DNA from 4 places in the Paenibacillus sp. FSL E2-8871 genome. Region 4 is predicted to be linked to each of the others. Evidence: riboswitches for the same ligand, from Rfam matches in the RefSeq annotation. Region 4 holds a riboswitch; each other region holds the start of a gene.
What was found. A riboswitch is a leader RNA that binds a small molecule or an ion and turns the genes downstream of it on or off. The one in region 4 is predicted to bind cyclic di-GMP.

Region 1: linked by a shared signal. The riboswitch ahead of NYE25_RS23455 (choice-of-anchor A family protein) and the one ahead of NYE25_RS25740 (glycosyl hydrolase) in region 4 are both predicted to bind cyclic di-GMP.
Region 2: linked by a shared signal. The riboswitch ahead of NYE25_RS24230 (transglutaminase-like domain-containing protein) and the one ahead of NYE25_RS25740 (glycosyl hydrolase) in region 4 are both predicted to bind cyclic di-GMP.
Region 3: linked by a shared signal. The riboswitch ahead of NYE25_RS11585 (thiamine pyrophosphate-binding protein) and the one ahead of NYE25_RS25740 (glycosyl hydrolase) in region 4 are both predicted to bind cyclic di-GMP.

What each region holds. Positions count from the first base shown of each region.
Region 1 covers NZ_JBBOBV010000001.1:5,185,973-5,191,289, forward strand. The annotation lists gene NYE25_RS23445 (winged helix-turn-helix transcriptional regulator) at 1-273, opposite strand, end outside; gene NYE25_RS23450 (hypothetical protein) at 659-1,051, opposite strand; cyclic di-GMP riboswitch class I at 1,544-1,634, shown strand; gene NYE25_RS23455 (choice-of-anchor A family protein) at 1,745-3,895, shown strand; gene NYE25_RS23460 (alpha/beta hydrolase) at 4,064-4,999, shown strand.
Region 2 covers NZ_JBBOBV010000001.1:5,357,730-5,363,046, reverse strand. The annotation lists rRNA gene NYE25_RS24235 (16S ribosomal RNA) at 1-690, opposite strand, end outside; gene NYE25_RS24230 (transglutaminase-like domain-containing protein) at 1,062-1,871, opposite strand; cyclic di-GMP riboswitch class I at 1,885-1,965, opposite strand; cyclic di-GMP riboswitch class I at 2,074-2,154, opposite strand; gene NYE25_RS24225 (class D sortase) at 2,279-2,929, opposite strand; gene NYE25_RS24220 (GtrA family protein) at 2,964-3,368, opposite strand; gene NYE25_RS24215 (glycosyltransferase family 2 protein) at 3,358-4,338, opposite strand; gene NYE25_RS24210 (phospholipid carrier-dependent glycosyltransferase) at 4,439-5,317, opposite strand, start outside.
Region 3 covers NZ_JBBOBV010000001.1:2,505,455-2,510,771, forward strand. The annotation lists gene NYE25_RS11575 (helix-turn-helix transcriptional regulator) at 198-1,154, shown strand; gene NYE25_RS11580 (methyl-accepting chemotaxis protein) at 1,277-2,527, shown strand; cyclic di-GMP riboswitch class I at 2,720-2,815, shown strand; gene NYE25_RS11585 (thiamine pyrophosphate-binding protein) at 2,934-4,577, shown strand; gene NYE25_RS11590 (carboxymuconolactone decarboxylase family protein) at 4,588-4,956, shown strand; gene NYE25_RS11595 (hypothetical protein) at 4,995-5,317, shown strand, end outside.
Region 4 covers NZ_JBBOBV010000001.1:5,727,268-5,732,584, forward strand. The annotation lists gene NYE25_RS25730 (UDP-glucose dehydrogenase family protein) at 1-434, shown strand, start outside; gene NYE25_RS25735 (sugar phosphate nucleotidyltransferase) at 1,145-2,518, shown strand; cyclic di-GMP riboswitch class I at 2,655-2,734, shown strand; gene NYE25_RS25740 (glycosyl hydrolase) at 2,747-4,297, shown strand; gene NYE25_RS25745 (glycosyl hydrolase) at 4,451-5,317, shown strand, end outside.

The DNA of each region.
Region 1 (5,317 bases), 540 kb from region 4:
CTCGGTCAAGGAATACTCAACTTTAGGGGGAATCTGGGGGAATTCCTCGCGCCTGACGAGACAGTCGGCTTCCAGTTCTTTCAACATAACGCTTAACGTCTTAAAAGGTATTGTGCCGATACCCCGTTGCAGTTCATTGAACCGCACGATCTTGTTTTCAGAGAGATAGTAGAGAATAGTCATTTTATATTTACCACTAATGATAGACAAGGTGTAGCCAAAGCTAGTGTCCTTCTGCTGAATGCCAGGTGGTATACAGATTTCATCACTCATGGGCTAGTACCCTCCTTCAGAAAATATTCAACGAAAAGGCAAACGCCTGTTGTCGCTCCGTACTCAGGTCCCGACTTTATTATGTTTTCAACCTGCTATCAAGTCATCCTGCGAGCAACGAACTCACTATATCATTTTGAAACGATTAGTTCAAAGCACTCGTGGCTAACTATCAATCGGATAGCCTAAGCTACGAATTGAAGTTTTTTAATGTAATTTTCATGTGAGCATCATCTTATTTTCAGGTTCAAGGTATATATTGAAGACACCAAACACCCCCCAGTGTTTTGTGGTATAAATCTCTCAGGTCTTGCCAACTCCCATGGTAAGGCCTATTTTTTTGTTCGCTAATTAAATGGGGGAGGGGGGCAGCTTCTTCGCTACTTCACTTAATCTGATACTGCTCTTCATAGCTCTTAAAAGATGAAATATCCAGACCGAGATATCTGCGCATATGAATGGCAGCTTGGGCAGCGACAATGTCGTTTAACAGCAGCATTCGTTCATGGTAGCCACGACATATAAATTTGGCTTCTATCCCCGTGTTAAGTCTGTTCTGCTCATAAACCTTGATTCCCCGTTTTCTCATCTCTGAACGAACATCTCTTAGATCTGTTGTAGCAACTGCTGCGGCTGTTTCAAGAACCTCCAGATAGGGGGTGGGTGTTCGTAAATGTGCAGATAGAATGGCGGAGTCCCGTTCGAAAGCTGATAAAATCATCGGAAGCAATAAATAAGATTTCACCAGCATGTTGTCCCTGCTTTCAGCTCTATTCATGAATCTCATCACCTCTAATAGGAACGTATATTCGTATTCTACCCCGATATTCCAAAAATAATCAATGGTATTTCTAAACAGCTAGTCCAATGTGATTTAATTCACAACTAAATTAGAAAGAATAAAATATATTAAAATTGTAATAATAAAAAATAATGTTTCAGACTTATATAAAGGGAGAATTAGGATGAATGAGGAAGGAAGTCTCCGCCGTGGAATGGTATTTGGTTTGATTCTAAGTATTCCATTATGGATATCGATATTAGGTTGGATAAAGTTACTTTAAAATTAAAGGAAAACCTTTGTGTGAAGCGCCTTTAGGCGCTTTTTTTTGTGCTTGCTTACGCGTATGAATATCAAAAGGAATTGATTGACAATTGTGGGGATGGAGCGCTAAACTATTATTAGTTCAAAAGTATTAAAAGTCATAGACGATTATTTAATAGGATGCTTAAAATGCTAGTTCTAATCTGCAAGTCAATACATATATTATCATGATAATAGCAAACCGCCTGAAAGGGTGGGACGCAAAGTCCAGGAGTCTAAAGTGTCTTAAATGCGCTATGACCGTCCGACTGCCATGAGAAGGGAATTCCACTTCTTTTTTGGCGGTCTTTTTTGTTGTTAGGTCCTTTAGAGTTTCTGGTAATTATTCTGATTGAATATAAATCATAGATTTAGGAGGTGTGCTTTTTGAAAAGAAGAATGAAACCGCTGCTAGCACTAATATTAGCGGGGATTTTGACAGTAGGTAGTGGTCTTTCTGGAGGTCACTTGGTAAATGCGGCTGGGGAGGTGCTTCCCTATACTCCTACACCTGTGTTAGGTATTGCAGGGAATTTTAATACTTTTATTTTTGGCGATTTCAAACAATCTAATGATCAGGTTCATGGGCGCCTTGCGGCCAAAGGTAATATTACTTTGCAGAATTACGGCGTATCCAAGGATAATCCAGGTGGAGATGTTCTTATTGCTGGTAATGACATCAGTTTTACTAATGGGACTGTTCATGGAGCATCCGTTTATGGTGGTGTTTTTTCCAGCAACGGTGTAGATCTTAAAGAACCAGCGAGAAAAGGGACTCCTATTGATTTTGATGCTGAAGAGCAATTTCTTATTGGACGTTCTAATGAATTCTCTTCGCTTGCTACAATAGGAACTTTCAAAAAGGAATATGGGAAAATAACGATTGATGCTCCGGAACCATTTAACGTTCTTAATCTTAGTGCTGCCGATTTCGCTGGTGCTAATGGCTTACAGTTTAATATTGCAAATAGCGCCACAGTTATCATTAACGTTAGCGGAAGTTCAGTTAACATTCCAAGCTTTCAAATCTGGGGAGGTAGCCCTAACAAGGTATTATTTAATTTTTATGAAGCTAGCACTGTTGACATTGGAAGTTTAACAATAGAAGGAACTATCCTAGCTCCGCTTGCAAAAGTAACTTATAATTCCGGTGAACTGCATGGGACGCTGATTGCAAAGGGATTTGCTGGTGGGGTGCAGATGCATTGGTATCCATATGGAGGGGAAGAACCACCTCCAACGCCAACGCCGACCGTGACGCCAACACCAACGCCGACCGTGACGCCAACACCGACGCCGACCGTGACCCCAACACTGACACCAACCGTGACGCCAACACCAACGCCGACCGTGACGCCAACACCGACGCCGACCGTGACCCCAACACCGACACCAACCGTGACGCCAACACCAACGCCGACCGTGACGCCAACGCCAACGCCGACCGTGACGCCAACACCAACGCCGACCGTGACGCCAACACCGACGCCGACCGTGACACCAACACCGACGCCGACCGTGACGCCTACGCCGTGCGTGACACCGACACCGAAGCCAACACACACACCAAAGCCAACACCGACACCGAAGCCGACACACACACCAAAGCCAACACCGACACCGAAGCCAACGCACACACCAAAGCCAACACACACACCAAAACCAACACCAACGCCGATCGTGACGCCAACACCAACGCCGATCGTGACGCCAACACCAACGCCGATCGTGACGCCAACACCAACGCCGATCGTGACGCCAACACCAACGCCGACCGTGACGCCAACACCAACGCCGACCGTGACGCCAACACCAACGCCGATCGTGACGCCAACACCAACGCCGACCGTGACGCCAACACCAACGCCGACCGTGACGCCAACACCAACGCCGACCGTGACGCCAACACCAACGCCGATCGTGACGCCAACACCAACGCCGACCGTGACGCCAACACCAACGCCGACCGTGACGCCAACACCGACGCCGACCGTGACGCCAACACCAACGCCGACCGTGACGCCAACACCAACGCCGACTCCGTCGCCGGAAGTAACGCCAACACCGACACCATCGTCGGAAGTGACGCCAACACCGACATCGTCGTCGGAAGTAACGCCGACACCGACACCTTCATCAGAAGTGACGCCAACACCGACGCCAACGCCGGAGCCTCCGGTGTTCCCGACACCAACACCATCATTTGTAATTGGTACTATCATTGTTAATGATGATCCTGTGCCGCTGGGCCCTGTAGCTTCGTCGACTCCAGCACCAGTACCAACACCAACACCGTCGAGCAACACAGAGGTACTTGTTGATGATGATGAGATTCCATTAGGACCAGTATTGACAGTAACACCAACGCCGTCACCAGAGGATATTGCTGTAGTGGATGATACAATCCCGCTAGGTAATCCACCTGTGGATGAACTTCCAAAAACGGGAGAATCAAGTTCAGTCCCTTATTATGTAACTGGTCTAGGTTTTGCACTTATTGGATTGCTAATGAGAAATAGATTCTCGAGCAAGAAATAATAAACGGTGATTGTAGCTTGAACACAAGTTATACCATGAATAGTAAAGCCGCTTTCGGGACATATTCCGATGGCGGTTTTCTTTTGTTATGATTGTTATATTTTGGCGCTTCTAAGTAGATGTTATACTGATTTACAACGGATATGAAGAAAGGACGGGGAAGATGAATTGGTATGGTTCTTCATTAGCGCTGTCATCGTCATAGGAGCTCTGATCTATGCGGGCTTTTTCTTTTATGGAATTGCTATTAAACGAGCACCGAAGGAATTCCTGAGTAATAATCGTGATTTGAAGGTTGATCCCCCGGTTGCCGGGGCTTCTTGGGGTGAGGGGAAGGATTGGATCTCCAGTCAGAGCTTTGAGAATGTGGAGATTACATCTGAGGACGGGCTACAATTAAGAGGGTACTTGCTCCTTTCGGATCGTGCTGAAGGTCGTACAGCGATTCTAGCTCATGGTTATTCTGGAAAAGGGAAGGATATGGGGGCGTACGCCAAAATCTATTACGAGAGACTGGGCTTTAATATTCTGATTCCCGATGCCAGGGGACATGGGGAAAGCGCTGGGAATTATATTGGTTTTGGATGGCATGAGCGCAAGGATTATTTGCAGTGGAGTGAATATATAATAGAAAAGACTGGGCCCAGTGCTCAAGTTGTGCTTCATGGGGTCTCTATGGGTGGTGCTACAGTGCTAATGACCTCAGGTGAAAATCTCCCACCGCAGGTCAAAGCTATTGTCTCGGACTGCGCTTACAGCTCAGTTAAAGCACAATTAGCCTACCAACTACGGCGTATGTATCGCTTGCCAAGTTTCCCTTTTATTCAAAGTGCGAGTCTAATTACTCGTTTGAAAGCAGGGTATGGGTTTAGTGAAGCGTCTGCCTTGAAACAGGTGAGGAAGGCGAAGGTGCCGATTCTTTTTATTCATGGGGATGCCGATAATTTTGTACCATATAGTATGATGAATGAATTGTATGAGGCATGTCAGAGTCCCAAAGAGAAGTTCGTAGTGCCGCAAGCAGGGCATGGGTTAGCTTATGATATGGATAAGACGGGGTATATAAACGTAGTAACAGCTTTTGTGAATCAGTATGTAAATTAGATGCCCTGAACGTAGACAGCGCCCGATATCCGCTAGGTAGCGGTTATCGGGCGCCTATATTTTTCCACACATGGCATGTGTCCTTATGTAAGGTTCGTACAGCCATGCTTTTTCGTTATATTCATCCCCCGCCGTTCGTGAGTAACGGGTGTCTTAATTCCTTGTTATTTCCAGCAGCCGTGTGGCGAGAATAATCCTTCCAATACGACAAAAGCCCTACCTCTCTTTTGCCCTTGCGGCTCCATTGACCGCGCCAGTGTGAATCGGAATGCTATATTTCGAATTTAGTCTCATAAAAAGGAAAGTTTCTGCAAGAAA
Region 2 (5,317 bases), 370 kb from region 4:
GAATTCCACTTTCCTCTTCTGTACTCAAGTCACCCAGTTTCCAGTGCGACCTCAGGTTGAGCCCAAGGTTTAAACACCAGACTTAAATGACCGCCTGCGCGCGCTTTACGCCCAATAATTCCGGACAACGCTTGCCCCCTACGTATTACCGCGGCTGCTGGCACGTAGTTAGCCGGGGCTTTCTTCTCAGGTACCGTCACTCCGATAGCAGTTACTCTACCGGACGTTCTTCCCTGGCAACAGAGCTTTACGATCCGAAAACCTTCATCACTCACGCGGCGTTGCTCCGTCAGACTTTCGTCCATTGCGGAAGATTCCCTACTGCTGCCTCCCGTAGGAGTCTGGGCCGTGTCTCAGTCCCAGTGTGGCCGTTCACCCTCTCAGGTCGGCTACGCATCGTCGCCTTGGTGGGCCGTTACCCCACCAACTAGCTAATGCGCCGCAGGCCCATCCCTCAGTGACAGATTGCTCCGTCTTTCATTCTTTCTTCAGGAGAAAAAAGAAATTATCCGGTATTAGCTACCGTTTCCGGTAGTTATCCCAGTCTAAGGGGCAGGTTGCCTACGTGTTACTCACCCGTCCGCCGCTAAGTTATTTTGAAAGCAAGCTTTCAAAATAACTCCGCTCGACTTGCATGTATTAGGCACGCCGCCAGCGTTCGTCCTGAGCCAGGATCAAACTCTCCAATTAGTATTGAAAAGAGCGATATGCTCATTTTGAAACATCTGACGAGAAAATTAATTCTCTAATTTTGGATTTCACTTTCGTGATTTCCTACTCACTCGTTGTTCAGTTTTCAAAGATCAAGTTCTCGTTGGCGCCGTTTAATGTCTCAGCAGCAACTCTTATAATATATCATGTTATTCTCAGTAATGCAAGCTTTATTTTTCGAAATCCGTTTATATAACTCTCTCAAACATTGCCTGTACGCTGTCTAACAACGCTTAACTATAATAACCTATCTATTCATAGAAAAGCAACCCCTAATAGAAAAATAAACAACTAGCTTAATTATTAAGCTAGTTGTTTATTTAATAGAGTTATGAATCTAGCGATGCAAATTAATAGTATTTTGCTGCAGTATACTTACTTGAAGCCTTAATAAAATCCGTATTCTTCTTATTCTTCGCTGACGATGCATCTACCGTTGTATCAATAGTAACCCATTTCCCATCCATCAACACTTCATTCCATGCATGGTATTGCGTAACGTAGCTAGTATTCCCCATCACCAATTTAGCAGGCACATCTACACTACGCAGCATTGCGGCAAAAAGAGAAGCATAGTCATAGCAGATTCCTTTTTTAGTATTCAAAGTGTTGTTAATGTTCGGAATGTAATCTGTTGTTACGTTATTAGCAAGAGAATAATCGTATTGTACATTAGCAACTACATAGTTATAGATTGCCTTAACTTTCTCTTCATCTGTTGTTTTGCCTTTTGTAAGCTCTTTGGCCTTAAGGATCGCTTTATCAGAAGAACTCCATTTCACATTCTGTACGGAGCCCAAATATACGGAATTCGAGTCACTCATGGTTACGTCTACTACTTCGGAATATAACGCTTTGTATTTATTGCCGGTTGTGTTCTCAAGAACAGAAACCTTATAAGTACCATTACCTTGTTGTAAAGGGAAGTCCTCAGCTTGTCCAGAAGCATATAAGTTATATGTATAGCTGCTGTTGTCTTTAGTGATCATGAGTTTGATTCTTTTATCTTTCGGAATATCATAGTTAATTCCAATAACACCTTGAGCCACTTTCGATGTAATCAACCAGCTTGCATCTACACTTGCGGCTTGAGCTGTGCTTACCGGAACCGCAGTAATCAGTACGAACAGCGCCACCATCATAAAATAAACCTTTTTCACGGATAAAACCCCTTTCGGTAGCTGGCTGCCATCCTTTCGGGAAGGCCCTTTAGCTTTGCGTCCCTACCTTTCGATAGGTTTGCCGTTATCGTATAAGCTCTATCTGTTCTAATTTCACTAGACAAATTAACAGAATCAGTCCAAGTAGAAATATGAATCTAAGATTCTTATATATTTTATAAAAACAAAAAAAGCCTCTTCATTCGGTAACTGGCTGCCATCCTTTCGGGAAGGCCCTTTAGCTTTGCGTCCCTACCTTTCGATAGGTTTGCCGTTTATCGTGTTTAGCTTTTATAGTCTTATACTACCATATTTATCCTCGTAAACAAGAACAAAATTGCTAGATTTACTATTATTTTATAGTTATTTCTCTGTATTTGAGTTTTCTTGTTATTTCTCGTCAACGATTAGGAAAGCTTGGCATGAACAATCAAACGATGTGTAGGATCTACTAGTGGGTCACACGTAATTAGAGTAAGAATTTTATCTTTGTTATTCCCGTCTAGAACAGACACATCACTAGGAAGTACAACAGAAATATCATAAACCTCGTAATTATAAGTCTGATCGCTAGTCTTTACCGTAATCGTATCCCCAATCACAACCTCATTCAGCCTGTTAAACAATCTGCCCGTAGTTCTAGCTCTATGTGCAGCTATTGCGGCGTTCCCTATTTCTCCTATTGGAGTTGTTTCTTTCATATGGGCCGCAGCATGCTTCATATTCGCTTTAGTAGCCCCTTCTAATACAGGTAGCTTCAGATTGATCTTATCGATCTCAATTAATGCGATAACTTTGCCACCCACTTCAATTTCCGGTTCCGGCTTTTCTGTTTCTTGCGGCTGTGCTTGTGCATCTAAAGCTGATTCCTCCGCTAGTAGCTGAGTGACCTCGGCATATCTGCTCTTTAGATCAGGTGGTGGAGTACTTTCACTGGTGCTCAGTTCAGCTGATTCTAATAGCTTATCCTGCTGCCAGTCGTTATACCATTCGTTAGCTTTTGGATAGAGCATGATAAGGATCCCCGCCAGTATGAGCACATACGAGAATTTACGCATGATTTTCACCTCCGTAGATTGGTTCTACTGAACTTTAGAATACCCATTTACGACTTCCGAAGAAGTTAATGATCACCGTCACAAACGTTACTAATACCTTAGAGATCAACACTTGAATGCCTAGTTTGTCAGTCAACAGATGCATTAGCAACAGCGATATTCCGAGTACTACCAGATTCAGTACGATAAACTTCAGCAACTGCGTCTTATCAAAACCCTCTTTATTACCACGATCACGATCCTTGAAGGTTACTTTTTTATTCAAAATAAAGCTGTTCGCTGTCCCTGCACTATAAGAAATCACCTGTGCCAACGCATATACCATCCCAAGTGAGTTCAGTAATGTGAAGATTACGAAATCAATGAGGGTATTTACCAGACCTACAGCATTAAATTTGAGAAACTGTATGAAAGCAGTCCGAAAGTTCTTATCTGACATCTTTGTAATCCTTCCGGCGATCCACTTCTTCTTCGTTACGATATCCTATGGTCTCACTGACAATATACAACGGTCTATCCTTAGACTCGTCATAAATCCGTCCAATATACTCACCGATTACACCTAGCAGCATCAGAACGATACCGTTAAAGAGCAAATTGACCCCTACAATGGAAGCCCAACCTGGAACCGTCCATGAGGTGAAAAAGATTCTTTGAAACAATACGAAGAATAAATAGAGAAAGCTGGAGAAGGAAAGAAAGAATCCGACATACGTAGCAATCTTAAGTGGCTTATGCGAAAAGGAAGTGATCCCATCCAGCGCAAAACGAATCATTTTCTTAAGAGGATACTTAGTTTCTCCTGCAAATCGTTCTTCCCGCTCATATTCCACCATCGTCTGCTTGAAGCCGACCCAGCTCACTAAACCTCTGACATACCGATTTTTTTCCTTGAGACCTCGCAAGACATCACATACCTTACGATCAATAAGACGGAAATCACCTGTGTCCGTGGGAATGTCTACACTTGTCATGCTGCTGAGCAATCGATAAAAGATCTTGGCCGTTACCTTTTTGAACATCGTTTCTCCACGGCGCTTCAGCCGCTTCGCATACACAACGTCATAACCCTCTTTCCACTTCTCGATCATTTGCAAAATGACCTCCGGTGGATCTTGAAGGTCAGCATCAATAACAACAACCGCTTGACCTTCGGCATAGTCCATGCCAGCTGTAATTGCTACCTGATGTCCGAAATTACGCGAGAAGTCAATTAGCTTGACGCATTCATCCCGATCACTGATCTCCCGAATCATCTGGGCCGAACGATCACGACTTCCGTCATTTACGAAGACTAGCTCATAAGTATCGCCGCATTCGTCCATTACTTTTTTCAAACGTTCATAAGTAACGCTAATTACTTGCTCCTCATTGAACATGGGCACAATTACACTATATCTGGCTTTCACCTTTATTCCTCCTAAAAGCTTTATGGAGCGTTACATCTTTCTGTACTTCATAATAACGCTGTAAGCATAAACTTATTGTTATAGATATTTTAAAAAAATCTTAGAAAACCCAAGATGGGAACCAACGCAGCATATTCTTCACATAATCTCCGCTTACCTGCATCCCTGACAGGACAGGGTAGAACGCGACAAAGAGCAGTAAAGCAACAGCCACATAGACATAACTAACATAACGAGCCTCAGGATATTTGCTATCTAGCAACTTCATTATATATACAATACCAAGAATCATAAAAGGAACCATAGCAAAATAATGGTAGATAAAGGTTTCCCTTGGGACAAGCATCCATGGAACATATTGTGAGAAAAAGGCGATCCAGATCATATAAAGGGTCTTATCTTTGCGTTTCAGTGTAATCCACAGCGTTGCCAGCATTGCGAAAATACCCGTCCACCAGATAAGCGGATTCCCCATAGTCACTATACTGCTGACCTGACCTTGCGGCAAACCCTCACTGCCACTAAAGAACCAGACTGGTCTCTTCATAAACGGCCATTGCCACCAGGAGGACGCAAAAGGATGTGTAGCTACAAGCTGACTGTGATAGTTGTACATATTCTTTTGGGAATCAATCAACCCTTTTATAGTAAAGCCCTCTGCGGATGCAGATAAACCCGGAACAAAAGATAAACTATAAATAATGACCGGTATGATTACGAAGAATGCAACACAACTAGCTAGCGTAATAATGGTATTTTTCCAGAACGAATTTACGGCTTCGCGACAGGTGCCCAGCAGTTCCTTATCTTTGATCTTCCCTTCCGCGAGCAACCGTCCCGATGCTTGGTATTCTCTGTAGCGCTCGAAGAGCGAGATAGCTAGCATAATGGCCAGCCCAGCTCCTCCGTACAATACAATCCACTTGGAGGCGACACCAATTCCGAAGAATAGACCGGACCAGAACAACGGAATTAGCGT
Region 3 (5,317 bases), 3.2 Mb from region 4:
TGCAACTTTCCCTTTCAATGTCATAGCCCTCAACCCTTTCCACATGAATTCGGATTTCAATATTCTGTGAACATTCCTTACGTTTTATAAGTATAGCCCGTATATATGACATCAACTGACATATATAATATAATCATGATTTAGAAATGATTAATGGTGATCGTCTAATCAATAATTCGAGGAGGTACAATAGCCTAATGAGAGCCGACCGTTTGTTATCAATATTACTTCTGTTGCAAAATCGTGGAAAAATGACTTCTAGAGAATTGGCCCAAACACTCGAGGTATCAGAACGAACTGTGTTTCGTGATATGGAAGCATTAAGTGCTTCAGGAATACCCATTTTAGCTGAACGTGGTCGTGAAGGAGGCTGGATGCTTACTGAAGGGTACCGAACCTCCCTAACGGGAATGAAGCCACAAGAGATTGGTTCACTGCTTCTGTCCGCTGACGCATCAATAATGAAGGATCTGGGGATACAAGACGACTACTCTTCCGCTCTTCTCAAACTAGAGGCTGCATCCTCACATCGACTTAGTAACCCAGCAAATTACCTAAGCGAGCGTATTCATATTGATGGCGCCAGTTGGCATCCTTCGGATGAGACTTATCCGTTCCTTTCTGTACTGCAGAGAGCACTTTGGGAGGACCGCAAAGTAAAAATCACTTATCTCCGGAGCAACGAGACAACGGTCCGTTTCATTGAACCTCTTGGGTTAGTTGCAAAACGCGGAGTATGGTATGTCGTAGCCAAAAGCAAAGATGAACTACGGACCTTTCGTGTGTCCAGATTAGTTAACGTTGAGGAGACTCATGAGTGGTTTAAAAGACCTGATGACTTTGATTTAAAACAGTACTGGGAAGAGTCCACCACTGCCTTTAAAGCAGCACTGCCAAAGTATCAAGTAAAGCTAAGGGTTAGAACATCTATCTTAAAAGAATTACAGCGAGAAAGATTCGTCTCTGTCCAATTGATAGAGCCAACTAGCAAAGCAGAGTGGGTAAACGTAGATGCCGAATTTAATACGATCGAGTCGGCCTGCCGGATAATCCTTTCTTTTAGTCCCTCGGTTATTGTACTTTCACCGCAAGAACTTTTAGAGATGGTAAAGTCTGCTATCGCAAAAATTTCCGCTATTTATGAGGATTTTTGACACGAAATCTAAAGAACTACTCCGAAAAGAAGATTTATGTCAGTTCTTACTATAGACCAATCACCTTTAAATCCCATATAATAACACCAATACATAATATTAATAAGGAGGACATTATACCAATGAACTGGATGCATAAACTTCCGTTAAAACAAAGAATTGTTGCCGGATGTTACCTCGTTGCCGCACTATTTGCTATTCCTGTTTTAGTTACTTTTATGATCTTAGGCAACATTATTTTGGGTATTGTTCTAATCGTAGTTCTTGCTGCTCTAACTTTCCCCGTGGCCCGCTTTATCGAGAGAACGCTTACATCTTCTTTTGATGACATCGCGAATGTATCTCATAGTATTTCAAAAGGGGATTTTACTAGTAGAGCCGATGAGAACGGGTCTATGGGGGACGTAAGTCGTTCCTTTAATACTATGATTGACAAGCTCAAGAAGATTTTGACAGAAGCATCACAAATCACTCGTCAAGTTATGGATGCAAGCCGTGGAATCGAAGATAAGAATCAAAATTTGAAAATTGTCATGGCACAGGTAGCCTCTTCGTCTAACGAGCTAGCTCTTGGTGCAAATGAAATATCTACGGATATCGCTGAAATGACAGAATCCATTAAAGATATTGAGAATAAAGTATCCAATTATACGAACTCAACGAAAGAAATGAACAGACGTTCAATACATACATTAGAACTAGTTGAACAAGGACGGCAGTCCGTTGATACTCAAGCTGAAGGCATGCGCAAAAACATCCAGGCTACTCAAAAAGTAGCTGATACTATCGAAGCCCTGTCTCATAATGCTCGCGGAATTACGATGATTACAAAAACCATCACAGAGATCGCTGAGCAGACCAACCTCTTATCGCTGAATGCCTCCATCGAAGCAGCACGCGCCGGAGAGCATGGTCGAGGATTTGCTGTAGTCGCACAGGAGGTTCGTAAACTTGCCGAGGAATCAACGGCTTCAACGAAGGAAGTCTTTGGCTTAGTTCGGAGCATCGAAACTGATATCAAACAAGCGATTGACAATATCGCTATCAACGAAGAAGTCGTACAGGTACAGAATGAGATGATCACTCAATCTGCTCATATCTTTGCTCAAATTGTGCAAAGTGTGCAGTATATTACCGAGCAAATCTCTTCCTTCTCTGCTGAAAGTGATCTGATGTTGGAAAGTGCCTTGAAAATCTCAAGTGCAATAGAGAATATCTCTGCAATCACACAGCAAACCGCTGCCGGCACCGAGGAAGTATCCGCCGCTATGAATGAACAAATTAATGCCCTGCAGTCTGTTGCTGAAGAAACTGAGAAAATGACACAGGCTGTGTTTAATCTACAGAAGACTATCCATATTTTCAAGTTTTAAGTCACTTGCAAAAATATATAAACAAGTCCAAAAACTCCTCCTAAGTTTTGACTTAGGGGGAGTTTTTTTTATATCTATTATTTCATAGGTTGGACAAGACTTTCGTCAAAATTCGAGTTAATTTGCGAAAATATATTGACAAAGGTTCTCTAGGAATATATTGTAAAGGAAAATTATTCTTATAAATTTTAAAATTAATATTGGCAAAATCTTCGAAAGAGGATGACGCAAAACCATGGATCTACAGCCTCATTTTTAATCAGAGGCCATGACTGCCAGGTTGCAGAAAACCAAGACGACTGAACAATTGTTCAGTCTCTATGGCGATTTATGCCACCAACCTGTGCCCTAATTCAGAGCACAGGTTTTCTAATGTTTGATTTTAAAATAACAATCAACTTGTGAGGTGTATTTTTTGAAGACAGTCGCAGATTACATGTCGGAAGCACTACGGAACCTAGGTGTTACCCATTCCTTTGGTATTATTGGGAAATCCATTTGTCCTATTGTTCTTAAAATGGTAGATTACGGTATTGAATTTATTCCTGGGAGACATGAGTCCAGTTCCGGCTTCGAAGCAGCCGGGTATGCGCTTAAAACTGGAAAACTAGGTGTAGCTTTTGGTACTTCAGGTCCTGGTGGAACAAACCTATTAACTGCAGCAGCACATGCTAAGGCTAACAACCTACCTGTCCTATTTATTACTGGCCATCAATCTATTAAAGAGCTTGGAATTCCCCAATGTCAGGACTCTACTTCTTTTCTAGCTGATTTAGCTGATATGTTTAGACCTGCCACCTTATATAGCAAGCTTATTGAACGTGGAGATCACTTTAACACAATCTTTAATCATGCCATATCCATTGCTTTGAGCGGTAATCGTGGTCCAGTTCACCTTTGTATTCCCTTTGATGTACAAACGGAATTGCTAGAGGAATGTAATATTGTAATCCCTGAACGCGAATCACTGGTTAGCCATGCTAATATCGACCGTGTACTTGATGCTATAAATAACTCTAAGAATCCAATAATTATCGCGGGTAAAGGCGTTAACCGCTCAGGAGCACATAGTGAGCTAATTCAATTAGCGGAAACATTTAATATTCCTGTAGTTACATCTCCAGGTGGTAAAGGGGCTATAGCTTGGGATCATCCACTCTATCACGGTCCAATTGGAGTAGGCGGTTGTACCCATGGGGATGACTTGCTGAATCAAAGTGATCTATTTATCGTTCTCGGGTCACGTTTAAGTGATATGACTATTTGTAATCTTAAAAGGGAAAATCATCCTGCAACATTAATTCAGTTTGATAGCGATCCGACTTTTGTCGGAAAAATATTGTTCTCTAAAACGATTCCAGTGACTGGAGATCTACGGGACAATCTAGTTTACTATCTCAATAATATTGACACGAACAACATCACAAAACGCGAAGCACCGACAAATTCCGATTATACCGAAGAGCCTCCGATTTTACCAAACCTTTCACTTGCATCGGTCTTGAGTACGATGAGTGATTTGATTCCTTATAACAGCACAGTCTTTGTTGATGATGGAAGTCACGGTTTCCATGCTGCGAAATGGTACAAGGTTAAGAAACCGGGCAGTTTTGTTTTCGATGCTTACTTTGCTTGTATGGGTAATTCCATCGGAATGGCGATTGGTGCAAAGGTTGCTGCTCCAGAAGAAACGATCTTCTGCATTACAGGAGATGGCTGCTTTATGATGCTAGGCGCAGAGATTAACGCTGCTGTCTGCAAGGATATTCCTGTCATATTCATTGTTGTGAATAATAAACAGCTAGATATGGCTCTAAAAGGTATGGAAAAAACTACAGGACGTATTGACGGAACTATCTACGAAGTCCCTATGGATGCTGTGAAATTCGCAGAATCACTAGGCGCTAAGGGTTACAAATGTGAGACAGCGGAGGAGTTCGAAACAGCCATCAAGGATGCTGTTGCCATCAACCGTGTTGCCGTCATTGAACTGCTAACAGACCGTGATGAGGTCCCTCCGACTGCTCACCGTACTTTGAACCTAAATTAGGAGGTCACTTATGAAAGACAATGTAAACAGTGGTCTGAACCACTTCACGAATCTCTCTGGAGACTACGGAGCTAAAGCACTGGCTCCGATTAAAGAACATTTCCCCGATTTGGCTGAATTTATTATGGGGAATGCCTACGGCGATATTTTTCAACGCAACACAATCGAAGCTGACTGGAAGGAAATCGCAGTTATCTCTGCCCTGATTTCGATGGGTCAGTTTGATCAATTGGGTGTTCATTATGTCATGGCTCTTCGTGTGGGAGTTACTGTAGAACAACTCAAAGGTATTCTATTACACTTAGTACCCGCTATAGGGGCACCTAGAATCATCACCGCTTTTAATATTCTTCTCGAAACGATTGAAGAAATAAAGTAACTATTTTCAGTAAAATTAAAATATCGGGAGATGTTAACGTGGGACAGTTTATTTTAAAGACAGACACTACTAAAAAAGTGATCAATATTGAGCTGGAAGGAACATTTTCTGAAGAAGATGGTCTGAAATCTATCCAAGCTTATCAACAAACTATTAATCCTATCACTCCAGCTGACTATGAATTACAAATCGACTGCAGAAAGCTAAACGTAACTGCTCCTGATGTTGTGCCTCTTTTGGAAGGTTGCTTCGTAATGTTTAAGAATGATGGATTTGTAAAAGTAAATCTAACCCTTGAGAATAACCCAATTCTTAAAATGCAGCTTGCTCGTCTGGGTCGTAAAGCAGGACTAGATAACAT
Region 4 (5,317 bases):
GCAGCCTGCGCGGTTCGACGATTGGGATATGGGGGCTTGCCTTTAAGCCTAATACCGATGATGTCCGCGAAGCTCCAGCCAGAGAGATTGTTGAGGCACTGGTGGCTGAAGGGGCAACAGTCAAACTATATGATCCAATCGCAGCTACAAATTTCAGGCAGCAATATGATCATCCGCAGCTTCGCTGGTGCAATCTGCCAGAGGAAGCGGCTGAGGGCAGCGACGCCGTATGCCTCCTGACTGATTGGAGCCTACTCAAGGAGATTGATCTGCATCAGCTGGCGAAAAGCATGCGTAATGGGGTATTGATCGATGGACGCAACGTGTATTCCAAGGAGCAAATTGAGGGTACCGGACTCGTTTATCATTCTGTCGGCCGCCCGCAGATGGGTGGATTGAGCGGTTATTCTGCTAGTGTGGCTGGAGCGGTTTAATCTATATATATTGAACTTGAGATTTTTGTGTTAAGTGTCAGTCGCAACTGCGGTGAATGTTTGGACTTCCAGCCGCTGTTGTTTCCAGATTTCTTGATTTATACCGCTTAATAGCGGATGAAATCCGGAAAAGCTTATGCTTACGAAGTGAGCTTTCCTACGGAAAGCTTTTAGGCGGACGCTATCGCTCCTCCAGTTCCAAAATTCTTCTCCGCCACTTCGTTCCCTTATCTTAAGTTTCTAAGCAATTTATATAGTTAGTGTACTCTGATTGTTTATCGCAACAGCAGTAGCAGTAGCACTTATAGTTGTCATCGTCTTTGTCTCCGTGGTGGCAACTAGTCTTGCTCTTTTAGTTGCAGTTGTTCTTGCAGTTGCTGCTGCCTCCCCCGGAGCAGAAGCGAGTCTTTAGAAAAACGTGCTTGCTTCTGGCTGGTACAGCCCGGTGCGCACGGATCAGTGTTAAAAAGTAGTTGGTTAGGTTAAGAACGGAAAGGGAATTTGGAACTGTAGAAACGGAGTGTTCGCCTTTATCCTCGGATTTCTACCGCTAGAAGCGGTTCAATAAGGAAATCTGAGGATAACAGCGATCGGAAGTCCAAAATCCCTTGAAGTGGTTCATACCTAACAAAGTTTGTAAGTGCATCCATTCCAACGACCACCAAACGGAAGACATAGGTTTTGATATCAATTCAAGGAGGGTTCATTCTATGAAAATGGTACTTCTATCAGGCGGTTCAGGTAAACGGTTATGGCCGTTGTCCAACGACTCACGTTCAAAGCAATTTCTAAAGGTACTTGAAAGCCCTCAAGGTGAACCAGAATCCATGGTACAACGTGTCTGGAGACAGCTGGAGGAAGCAGGGATGGCAGAATCATCTTATCTGGCCACCGGCCGCAGCCAAGTAGAAATGATACAAAGCCAACTGGGAAGTCATGTGCCGATTATCGTTGAACCGGAGCGTCGGGATACTTTTCCGGCTATCGCCTTAACAGCTACCTATCTTTATTCAGTGGCAGGTGTTTCTCCAGCGGAGACGGTAGCAATATTGCCTGTTGACCCTTATGTAGAAGCATCCTTTTTTGATACCATAGCTATGCTTGAGGGGACCATGCTGGAAAGTGGAGCAAATCTGGCCCTAATGGGTGTTGTTCCTGAACATGCCTCAGAGAAATACGGATATATTATTCCTACCACCGAAGAGGCGGGGGGAAATGGTTTTATGAAGGTGAGTCACTTTCAAGAGAAACCAGACCGTATACAAGCAGAACAGCTCATCGAGCAAAATGCATTGTGGAATTGTGGAGTGTTTGCCTTCCGCTTAGGGTACTTGTTAGATATTTTGCAGCGTAAAGGGTTGCCTTTAGGATATGAAGAATTGCAGAAGCAGTATAAGCTATTGTCTTCCATCAGCTTTGATTATGAAGTGGTGGAGAAAGAAGAACATATTGTGGTGCAGCCGTATGATGGATTCTGGAAGGATCTTGGAACGTGGAATACGCTGACAGAGGAAATGAGCAGCAAGCATGTAGGAAAAGGTTTTGTAACGGCGGATTCTGAGGGGACTTGCTTGATTAATGAGCTGGATATTCCGATTACGGTAATTGGTGCGAAGGATCTGATCATTGCGGCTAGCCCGGATGGGATTCTAGTTACCCATAAAGCTGAGAGCCCACGGATTAAAGAAGTGCTGAAGACCTTTGAACAAAGACCGATGTACGAGGAACGCCGCTGGGGCCATTACAAAGTTATTGATTATGTGAAATATGATGAAGGCAATGAAGTGCTGACCAAACGGATTTTTATATCCGAGGGGAATAATATCAGCTATCAATTACATCGCAAGCGTAGTGAAATTTGGACAATCGTCAGCGGCGAAGCAAGTATTGTGCTGAATGAGAAAAAACATAATGTGAAGGCTGGGGACGTGGTACGTATACCGGAAGGAACGAAGCACGCGATCCTTGCTTTGACGGATGTCGAGTTTATAGAGGTACAAACGGGTTCTGAATTAGTAGAAGAAGATAACATTCGTATTACTTTAGACTGGAATGATATAGAACTACAACAATTCATTTCATAGGTCTAACCTATCTATTTAACCAATCCAAAATTTCTTGAAACAGGTAAATTGACTCAATTATCAAAAAAAGTCATAAAAACACTAAATATATCATTAATTGTCGTCGATACTTACGGTAAGAGAGATTATTTCTCTTAAATTGAAAAGGCAAACCTATCGAAAGGTAGGGACGCAAAGCTATAGGGCCTTCGAAAGAGTGGCAGCCTGGCTACCGAAAGGGAGATTATTTTGAAAGCTTACCGTACGTATCGATTATTTGGCGCATTTCTGTCACTCGTCTTGTTTCTGACTGCACTTCCGCTTACTGTTGGAATTTCGCCGTCTGTTGTCATAGCTGCTTCAAATTCTGGAACGCCAGTTACCCCAGGAGCCTCACCTGAAGCCGTAAAGCTGCTTAACTATTTTTACTCGATCTCAGGAAAAGGTATTATTGCTGGTCAACATGACTATTTAGAAAGTCCAGATGAAATTAACAATATGCTGAAGGGAACCAGCGGACAATATGCCGCTCTTCACGGTTATGAACTGGGCGCGATCAGCGGTCAGTCAGAAGGAACGATGGCCTGGCAGCGTCAAAATGTGGTGAACAGCGCCATCAACTGGAATAAAGCGGGCGGGATCGTAGCTATGACTTTTCATGCTAACCTGCCGGGCACCTCTTATGGCTGGGATAATGTGAAAAAAACACTTAGTCAGAATGAGTTCGATAGTTACGTTACACCGGGTACCAAGCAATATAACAATCTGATCGCTGAACTTGATAAGGTGGCAGTCTCCCTAAAAAGCTTGCGCGATGCCAATGTTCCGGTGCTTTGGAGACCCTATCATGAAATGAACGGGAACTGGTTCTGGTGGGGGAAGAAAAATAACTTTTCTAAACTTTGGAATATTATGTATGACCGTTTTGTTAACGTTCATAAATTAAATAATTTGTTATGGGTATGGAGTCCGAATGCTCCCAATGTTTGGTCAGATCCTTATGCGCTAACTTATCCAGGTGCTGATAAAGTAGATATTCTGGCAGCAGATATATACGAAAATGATTACCAGCAAAAATACTATGACAGCTTGTTGAGTCTAGCCGCAGGCAAACCGATTGCGATCGGGGAGAATGGTGAAATGCCTAATCTGGAGAAGCTTCAGCAATCACAAAGTAAATGGACGTATATGATGAGCTGGGGAAAAATGCTTTACGAGAATAACAGTGCAGATACAATCAAAACATTTATGAATAGCAACTATACCCTGACCAGAGATAAATTAAATACTGGTCTGGCACCGACACCTAGCGCTGCACCAGCGCCGGCACCTCCCGAAGAAGAGGGGGAGGCAGCCATTCCTCTTGCGAAGGGGCTTGCAGGAGAATATTACAACAACATACAGCTATCGGGAACAGCAGCTCTTACTAGAACTGATGCAATTATCGATTTCAATTGGCGGCAAGGATCGCCGGATGCCGCCCTCGGGATTGATCGTTTCTCCATACGTTGGAGCGGTAAAATTAAGCCATTATATGATGAGCAATATACATTTTACACTACCTCAGATGATGGCATCCGTGTGTGGGTGAATGGGCAATCCGTGATTGATAGTTGGACTAAGCAAAGTGGTACTGAGCGTAAGGGTAGTATAACGCTGAAGGCTGGTCAGCTATACGATATCAAGGTGGAGTATTACGAAAATGAAGGCGATGCGAGAGTCCGCTTGATGTGGGAAAGTGCTAGTCAAGCTAAAGAGACAGTTCCAGCAAGTGCACTTTATCTTCCGGATGTCTCCTGATTGATGAAAATTACAGGTCGATCCTTAGTGGCTCTGCGTTATTGCAGAGCTACTAAGCTATAGTCCTCATTAGGTCAGAAGACGATTGTCCGATAACAGGTATGTTTATTTAGCACCTGTGGAGGCAGTACAGCTACCGAAAGGAGGATTTATTTGCGTAAATATTATAAGCAAAACAGATTGTTGTTTACTATATTACCGGTGTTTATTATTTTTTCCTTGCTGCCTTGGGGAGAGGTTAAGGGTCTTCCGAAGGCTATGAGTGTTTCTTCCGCTCTTCCTCCGGCTATACCAAGCAATCCATCAGCTTCTGAAGAAGCCAAGCAACTGCTGAGTAATTTGGTGAATCTACGTGGCAAAGGAATCCTGTCTGGCCAGCATGATTATCTAGAAAGTCCAGATGAACTGGTTCATAAGCTGAAGAATACATCGGGACAAAATGCCGTTCTACATGGTTATGAATTGGGGGCAATTAATAATCAACCCGAAGGGACGATCGCAGAACAGCGACAAGCTGTTATAGACAGTGCAATGGAGTGGCATCAAGAGGGTGGCATTGTAGCCATGACATTCCATCAGAGTTTGCCGGGGACTTCTCCGGAGTGGTCCAATGTAAACAGAAGTCTCAGTCAAGAGAAGTTTAATACTTATGTTACGCCTGGGACGGCTCAGTATAAGAGTCTAATCTCTGATCTAGACGAGATCGCTGGCTATTTGGGACAGCTGCGTGATGCCGGAGTTCCAGTTTTATGGCGACCTTACCATGAAATGAACGGCGGTTGGTTTTGGTGGGGGAAAAAGGACAATTTTTCAGCGCTTTGGAATATTGTCTATGATCGTTTTGTAAACACACATCAACTGAATAATCTACTGTGGGTGTGGAATCCAAATGCGCCGAATGAATGGGCAGATCCTTATGCTGCATATTATCCCGGTGCGGATAAACTCGATGTTCTGGCTGCGGATATCTACAATAACGATTATAAGCAGTCCTACTATGAAGATCTGCTCGCACTTGCT